One region of the Bradyrhizobium sp. WYCCWR15520 genome, then DNA from elsewhere that is predicted to be linked to it. Evidence: predicted binding sites of a transcription regulator. Region 1 holds the regulator's gene; the other holds the start of a gene.
What was found. Region 1 encodes PhoB, which activates phosphate uptake and scavenging genes when phosphate is short. Its sites were predicted from a motif close to TGTCATNNANCTGTCAT; they were not measured.
Positions count from the first base shown of each region.

Region 2: a site for PhoB is predicted at 1,585-1,601, ahead of AC0QUY_RS25570 (DUF2794 domain-containing protein). Genes of this name have one in related genera too.

Region 1 covers NZ_JBWBWM010000012.1:11,233-15,441, reverse strand. Annotated here, with positions in the region: gene pstB (phosphate ABC transporter ATP-binding protein PstB) at 1-334, shown strand, start outside; gene phoU (phosphate signaling complex protein PhoU) at 346-1,062, shown strand; gene phoB (phosphate regulon transcriptional regulator PhoB) at 1,136-1,840, shown strand; gene AC0QUY_RS15085 (GcrA family cell cycle regulator) at 2,195-2,707, opposite strand; gene AC0QUY_RS15080 (acetylornithine transaminase) at 3,207-4,209, shown strand, end outside.
Region 2 covers NZ_JBWBWM010000023.1:77,582-81,790, reverse strand. Annotated here, with positions in the region: gene acnA (aconitate hydratase AcnA) at 1-177, shown strand, start outside; gene AC0QUY_RS25575 (DUF1223 domain-containing protein) at 336-1,094, shown strand; gene AC0QUY_RS25570 (DUF2794 domain-containing protein) at 1,613-1,984, shown strand; gene AC0QUY_RS25565 (N-acetyltransferase family protein) at 2,129-2,674, opposite strand; gene AC0QUY_RS25560 (Bax inhibitor-1/YccA family protein) at 2,817-3,608, opposite strand; gene AC0QUY_RS25555 (ABC transporter permease) at 3,852-4,209, opposite strand, start outside.

The sequences.
Region 1 (4,209 bases):
GAACGCCTCCGGCCTCTCGCTGTCCGGCGGCCAGCAGCAGCGGCTCTGCATCGCCCGCACGGTCGCTGTCAGGCCCGAGGTAATCCTGTTTGACGAACCCTGTTCGGCGCTCGACCCGATCTCGACCGCCAAGATCGAGGAACTGATTCAGGAACTGGCGGAGGACTACACCATCGCCATCGTCACCCATAATATGCAGCAGGCGGCGCGCGTCTCCGACAAGACCGCCTTCATGTATCTCGGCGAGCTGATCGAATTCGACGACACCAACAAGATCTTCACTTCGCCGAGCGACCGACGCACCCAGGATTACATCACCGGCCGGTTCGGCTGAGGAGACAAGACATGGCTTCCGAGCACACCGCCAAGGCGTTCGACAGCGACCTTCAGGAACTCACCCGCCTAGTCGCGGAGATGGGCGGCCTGGCCGAACGCATGATCACCGAATCCGTCGACGCGCTGGTCCGCCGCGACGTCGCACTCGGCAAGCGCGTCGTCGCAACCGATGTCGAGATCGACCGCCTGCAGCATTTGATCGAGGAGCGAGCGGTATTGACCATCGCCCGCCGCCAGCCGATGGCGATCGACTTGCGCGAAATCGTCGGCGCCATGCGCGTCGCCACCGATCTGGAGCGGATCGGCGATCTCGCCAAGAACATGGGCAAGCGGGTCGCGGCCCTGGAGAACGATTTCCAGCCGCTGAAGCTGATGCGCGGCCTCGAACACATGACCGATCTGGTGCAAACGCAGGTCAAGTCGGTGCTGGACGCCTATGCCGCGCACGACCTGCCGGCGGCAATGGCGGTCTGGAAAGGCGACGAGGAAGTCGACGCCATCTGCACCTCGCTGTTCCGCGAACTTCTCACCTACATGATGGAAGACCCGCGCAACATCTCGTTCTGCATTCATTTGATGTTCTGCGCCAAGAATATTGAGCGGATCGGCGACCACGCGACCAACATCGCCGAAACCGTGTTCTACATGATCGAGGGACAGCAGATGCTCGACAAGCGCCCGAAGGGCGACATGACGACGTTTGCTACGACCGTGCCGAATAGTTGACGTAGCGTTTTCGAGCGAAGTGGAGGCCGGTTCGCGTGAAGAAAACGCGTCAGACAGAAGAGGCAAGAAAAGGATGAGCGCACGCATTATGGTGGTCGAGGACGAGGAAGCGCTGACCACGCTGTTGCGCTACAACCTCGACGCTGAAGGCTACGAAGTGGAGACCGTAGGCCGCGGCGACGACGCCGATACGCGGCTGAAGGAGCGCGTGCCCGACCTCGTCGTGCTCGACTGGATGCTTCCGGGCTTGTCCGGCATCGAGCTCTGCCGCCGCCTGCGCGCCCGGCCCGAAACCAAGCAGTTGCCGATCATCATGCTGACCGCGCGCGGCGAGGAGAGCGAGCGGGTGCGGGGGCTTGCGACCGGTGCCGACGACTACATCGTCAAGCCGTTCTCGGTGCCGGAACTCCTGGCGCGGGTGAAAGGCCTGTTGCGTCGGGCAAGCCCGGAGCGGCTCGCTACCGTCCTGACCTATGGCGACATCGAACTCGACCGCGAGAAACGCCGCGTCGCGCGCTCCGGCCGCCAGATCGACCTCGGCCCGACCGAATATCGCCTGCTGGAATTTTTCCTCGAACATCCCGGCCGCGTCTTCAGCCGCGAGCAATTGCTCGACAGCGTCTGGGGCCGCGACATCTATATCGACGAACGCACCGTCGACGTCCACATCGGCCGCCTGCGCAAGCTGCTCAACCCCGGCCGCGAGCAGGACCCGATCCGTACCGTGCGCGGCGCCGGTTATGCGCTGGATGACCGGTTTGCCAAGGTGGAGCCGTAAGGCTTCGCTATCATCCGCGCAAACTCCACCGTCGTCCCCGCGAAAGCGGCAGCTCTCTCATCGTCATTGCGAGCGAAGCGAAGCAATCCATAGTGCCACGCGGCAAGTATGGATTGCTTCGTCGCTTTCGCTCCCTTGCGCAAACGCTTCGGCGTTTGTCGCTGGCAATGACAGTGGTTGCCGCATCGGCGATCCGGATGCGGGGGTACAGGTCTATCGATAGACCGCAATCGCGGAGAGAGCCCCTCACCCCAACCCTCTCAGCGCGAGCTTCGCTCGTCGTGGCCCCGCAAAAGCGGGGCGAGGGAGCGCACCTTGCGCGGAGCGCTTACGTCTCGCGCAAATGAGCGCGCCTTACCTCGTCTGCTTCGGCTGCTGCCGCCGCCGATCGGCGGCCGGTTGATACGCCACGCGCGAGTGATGCGCGCAGTAGGGCAGGCCGCTGAGCGCCTTGCCGCCGCAGAAGAAGAATTCCGGGCTCGAAGGATCGCCGACCGGCCAGTGGCAGGTCGCCTCGTTCAGTTCGAGCAGCGACAGCCGCTGGCTCATCGGCACTACATTGTCGAAGGCGACCGGATCGGCCTCGATCTCCACCTCGAAAGCGTGCGCCAGCGCGGTGTTGCCGCGCGAGACCGGGCGCGACACCCGCATCATCTGCTGGGCGGCGGGGCGTGCCTTGCGCTGCCGCGGAGCGGCCGAGGAGGGACTCTTGGCTCGGCCGGACAGGCCCAGCCGGTGCACTTTGCCGATTACGGCGTTTCGCGTCACATTTCCGAGTTCCGCGGCAATCTGGCTCGCGGACAATCCGGCTTCCCAGAGCTTCTTCAGCTGCTCGACGCGATCGTCGGACCAGGTCAAAACCGTCATCGTAATCTTCCCTTCGCATCGCGCCGGCCAATCGAGGGCAGCGCGGGCGATGTCATTCGTCTCAAAAATCCCTGCGGTCAGAATCCCTTAGCCCTCGCCGGGCGCGTTAACCGCGCCCGAACGTTTACGCCTGCACAAATGGACTCTTAGGGATCAGAACTGCCGCACGAGATGTCGTACCCGACAGCCCAAACGCTACAATATGGCGTGACTCGGGCGCAAGAGTCCGCGCCCCAACGTCCACATCTTCTGACATCTAGGCGTTTCACTGCGTGTTTTCCACCACACCGCAATCCTACGGATTTTGGCATCTTGCACTGCAGGAAAGGCCGTTCCGTGGCGTGTTGACAGCGCTCCCGGCCGACATAGAATACCTCTCACGTGCCGCCCTTAAGAGGCGGCACGTTTCGTTTTCGCCAGACCGGCTGCTGCCGCGTTCGCGCCACTGCCTGCGTGTCCCCGGCCGGTCAACCTTCAGTGCAAACCTTTTGTGATTGCCATGACCAATAGCGCCACGTCGCATCTGCTTCCCGTCTTCGCCAGGGTCGATCTCGGCTTCGAAAGCGGCGAGGGCTGCTGGCTGACCGCAACCAATGGCGAGCGCTATCTCGATTTCACCTCGGGCGTCGCGGTGAATGCGCTGGGTCACTGCCATCCGCATCTGATCAAGGCGCTGCAGGAACAGGCGACGAAACTCTGGCACATGTCGAACCTGTTCAAGTCGCCCGATGGCGAGAAGCTGGCCGCGCGGCTGTGCGAGCAGAGCTTTGCCGACCTGGTGTTTTTCTGCAATTCGGGCGCGGAAGCAATGGAGGGCGTGATCAAGCTCGTGCGCCGCTATCAATTCTCCAAGGGCCATCCCGAGCGCTATCGCCTCGTCACCTTCGAGGGCGCCTTCCACGGCCGCACGCTGGGCACGCTCGCGGCCACCGGCTCCGCCAAATATCTCGAAGGCTTTGGCCCGCCGATGGACGGTTTTGACCAGGTGCCGCATGGCGATTTGGAAGCCGTGAAGAAGGCGATCGGTCCCAATACCGCGGGCATCCTGATCGAGCCGGTGCAGGGCGAAGGCGGTGTGCGCTCCGCGCCGCAATCCTTCTTCAAGGCGTTGCGCCAGCTCTGCGACGAGAAGGGCCTGTTGCTCGCGTTCGACGAGGTGCAGACCGGCATGGGCCGCACCGGCGATCTCTTTGCCTACAAGCGCGTCGGCGTCACGCCGGATGTGATGTCGCTGGCGAAAGCGCTCGGCGGCGGTTTTCCGATCGGTGCGGTGCTGGCGACGGCGGAGGCCGCGAGCGGCATGACGCCCGGCTCGCACGGCTCGACCTTCGGCGGCAATCCGCTGGCGATCGCAGCCGCCAACGCCGTGCTCGACGTGATGCTGAAGCCCGGCTTCTTCGAACACGTGCAGAAGATGTCGCTGCTGTTGAAACAGAAACTCGCCTCGGTGGTCGACCGCTATCCCGCCGTGCTCTCGGAAGTGCGCGGCGAGGGACTCTTGG
Region 2 (4,209 bases), on a different contig from region 1:
ATCCGGGGGCTGCAGGGCGACCTCAAGCCGCGCCAGACGCTGACGGCCGAGATCGTATCCGGCGACGGTTCGCTGCAGCGCGTGCCGCTGCTGTGCCGCATCGATACCCTCGACGAGCTCGAGTACTACCGAAACGGCGGCATTCTGCATTATGTGCTGCGCAAACTCGCGGCTTAACGCGGATTCGTGATCAGTGCCTCACTTCGAAGTGAGTGGCGACAAGAAAGAAGGCGGCCTATGACAAGGCCGCTTTCGCGCGTCTGGGGCACGCTTTCAGGAGCTCAAATCATGCCCCGTATAAATACGGATCGAAAACACTACCGCCGGTTCGCAGCATGTCAGCGATGATGGCCTACAACATTTCGCGATGGTCCGGAGCGCTCGGCGTCTGTGCAATCATCGCGGTCATCCGCCCGGCTCATGCCGATCCGCGCGCCGTCGTTGAACTGTTCACCTCGCAGGGCTGTTCGTCGTGTCCGCCGGCCGACAAGATCGTCGGCGAACTGGCCAAGGATCCGTCGGTGATCGCGCTGAGCATGCCGGTCGACTACTGGGATTATCTCGGCTGGAAGGACACGCTGGCAGACTCGCGCTTCAGCGCGCGTCAGAAAGCCTATTCGCATGTGCGCGGCGATCGCAACCTCTACACGCCGCAGATGATCGTTAACGGCTCCGCACAAGTGATCGGCAGCGATCGCGCCGCCATCGAAGGCGCCATCAAGACGACCGGCAAGACCGAAGGCGTGATGTCGGTGCCAGTGACGATGACGTTGTCGGGCAAGCTGCTCAATGTCTCGGTCGATGCGAGCAAGGTGTCAACGCCGGGCCGCGGCGAAATCTGGCTCTGCTCCGTCTCGAAGGCGGTACCGATTTCGATCGGGCGCGGCGAGAACCGTGGCCAGCAGATCACCTACTACAACGTGGTGCGCAATCTGGTGAAGGTCGGCGACTGGAACGGAAGCTCGGGAAGCTGGACCGTTCCGCTGGAGAGTATTTCCCGCGACGGCGTCGACGGTGCGGTCGTCTATGTCCAGGACGGCAGTCGCGACAAGCCGGGCGCGATGCTCGGCGCCGCCTACACCGCGTTGCGCTGATTAACGCTGGCGCTTCCGTAGCCCGGATGGAGCGCAGCGCAATCCGGGACAGCTTTCTCCGCCAGTGATGATCCCCGGATTACGCTGCGCTCCATCCGGGCTACGATGCTGAAGATTTCAAACTGGGTGCTGTGCTGCAGCCGACGAAGCCAGAGTTGAGCGTGGCATCTACGACAGCCCGCCCACAAACGAAAAAGGACCAACTCTCGTTGGCCCAGTATCGGGATTAACTCCCTTCTGCGAACAGGCCCGATCCCGACGGCCCCGGGGGGCTGGGGGCTGAGGAATCCGGAACCGAAAGGACCGGGCCAACGCAGGATTGTTTTCTCGCAACCCAGCGGGGCAGGCGGTTGGCGGAAGTGGGGCAGCAATAAGATTCCGCTAACGATCCCGTGAATCCCCGGGGATCGGTATTTCCGTTATTTCGGCGGTTCCATGCGGTTTCCTCGCATTTCCAGCCCCCTTGCGGCTTTTCGCGGTTAGCGCGATCATGTCGGTCGGATGACAGGAGGCGCTCCATGAACCCGATATCGGAGGACACCGATCCAAGCGCGAGCCGCGCAGTGGCGCGCCCCGCCACTGCAGTTCCTCCGCCGAATCGGGTCACGTTCAATCGTCTCGAACTCAACCGTATCCTCAATCTGTATGGCCGCATGGTCGCCGACGGCGAATGGCGCGACTACGCCATCGACTTCATGAAAGACCGCGCGGTGTTTTCGGTGTTTCGCCGCGCTTCCGAAGTCCCGCTTTACCGCATCGAGAAGGACCCGCGGCTCGCGCGCAAGCAGGGCATGTACAGCGTGATCTCGGCGACCGGGCTGATCCTGCGCCGCGGCCACGAGCTCGAACGCGTACTGCTGGTGATCGACCGCAAGCTGGCGTTGGTTTAGGCGGGATCCTGTCGCCCGGATGGAGAGCCAACGGGTCGCGCGAACGCGCGCCCGATGACAGGCTCCGCGAAATCCGGGAAGACCGTGTCCGCTTGCGAGATCGTCCCGGATTGCGCTGCGCTCCATCCGGGCTGCGAAGCCTTCTCAATCCTTCGGCACCGTCGTCGCGCCTTCGCCCAGCGCGCGCTGCATCATCACCGTATCCAGCCAACGGCCGAACTTGAGCCCGACGCTGGGGTGCGTCCCAATCATCTGGAAACCGCACTTGGTGTGAAGGCCGATCGAGCCGGCGTTGGCGGAATCGCCAATCACGGCGATCATCTGCCGGAAACCGCGCGCCTCGCATTCGGCTATCAGCCGCTGCATCAGCTGAAAGCCGACGCCGCGCCGGTGGGTCGAGGGCTTCAGGTAGACCGAGTTCTCCACCGAGAAGCGGTAAGCCGGGCGCGGCCGGTACGGCCCGGCATAGGCATAGCCGATCACCTCGCCTTCGACGGCGGCGGTGAAATAGGGAAAGCCGCCATCCATCAGGACTTTGAACCGCCGGGTCATCTCGGCGAGATCGGGCGGGATCAGTTCGAACGTCGCGGTGCCGTAGCGCACTGCGTGCTCGTAGATTTCGGTGATGGCGGGGAGGTCGGCCTCGGTGGCGGGCCGGATTTCAGGAGCGGACGTTTCAGAAGCGGGCATGGCAAAAAGATACCAGCAGACAGCTCTGGATCAACGCTCTTTCCGTCGTGGCCCGGGTGAGGCCCGGCCATGACGATCACGGATCAAAAGAAAAGCCCCGGCGCGAGGCCGGGGCTTCAACTCGTGAACCTGATCGGGGCGCTTATTCGCGCTGGCCGAGGAGCTGCAGCAGCAGCGTGAACAGGTTGATGAAGTTCAGATAGAGCGACAGTGCGCCGGTAATCGCCGCCTTGTCCGCTATCTCGCCGCCCTCGGAGGCGTAGCCATAGATGTAGTCGTTCTTCAGCCGCTGGGTATCCCAGGCGGTGAGGCCGGCAAACACCAGCACGCCGACCACCGAGACGATGAACTGCAGCATCGAGCTCGCCAGGAACAGGTTGACCAGGCTCGCGATGATGACGCCGATCAGGCCCATGAACAGGAACGACCCCATGCCGCTCATGTCACGCTTGGTGGTGTAGCCGTAAAGGCTCAGCGCGCCGAAGGTCGCCGCGGTGATGAAGAACACCCGCACGATCGAGGTGTGGGTGTACACTAGGAAGATCGACGACAGCGAAATGCCCATCAGGGCCGCGAACGCCCAGAACAGCAATTGTGCCGTCGCGGGCCGCAGCCGGTTGATGCCGAACGAGATCGCGAACACCATGACCAGCGGCGCGAGGATGAACAGCCACTTCAGCGGGCTGACATACATCGCGTAGCCGAACGGCGTCAGGAAGGCGTTGCCGAACCGGGCGGCGGCGCCGGCCTGGTCGGTGGTCACGGCGGCCATGTAGACGCCGAGCGCCGCAAGGCCGGTGATGGCCAGGCCGATGCTCATGTAGTTGTAGATGCGCAGCATGTAGGCGCGCAGACCGGCATCGACGGCCGCTGCGTCAACGCGTCCGGCGGCCCGGCCGAAAGGAGATACGTAGTTACGGTCTAGGTCCGACATGGTCGAATTCCCGTTGGTTGCCCGGCGGAGCGCAAGGGGTTTGCGGCGCCGGTTAGATTTCTTAGCTCAGATGTCCCGATCTGCCGACGCTAATTTCACGTCATGAACCTGGCCACTGATCTTGGCTGGTATGTGGGAAACTAACACATTCGACGCAAGCTTCCACGCGCGGCTGAATGTCGCTTCTGCCCGCCATTTGCGTGTAAAGCTTGCGTTAACCCGGCTTTCCGCCGCTACAAATTGTCACAAATTCCGCAACACGCTGGCGGGCTTCTGGTTCAGCGCCAGCAACGTCCCGGCGAGCCCCAGCCCCACCGTGACGATCAGGGCGGCTATGACCACGCCAGCCGCGCTGCCGGCTTGCCAGATGAAACTCAACGTCATCAGCCGGGTCACGATCAGCCACGCTGCGATCGAGCCAGCGATGACGCCGAATACCGCGGTGGCAAGGCCGATCATCAGGTATTCCAGTGCGTAGGCGCCGAGCAGCCGTGCCCGGGTTGCGCCCAGCGTCTTCAGGATCACCGCGTCATAGACCCGGTGGCGGTGGCCTGCGGCCAGCGCGCCGCCCAGCACCAGGATCGCCGAGATCAGCGTCACC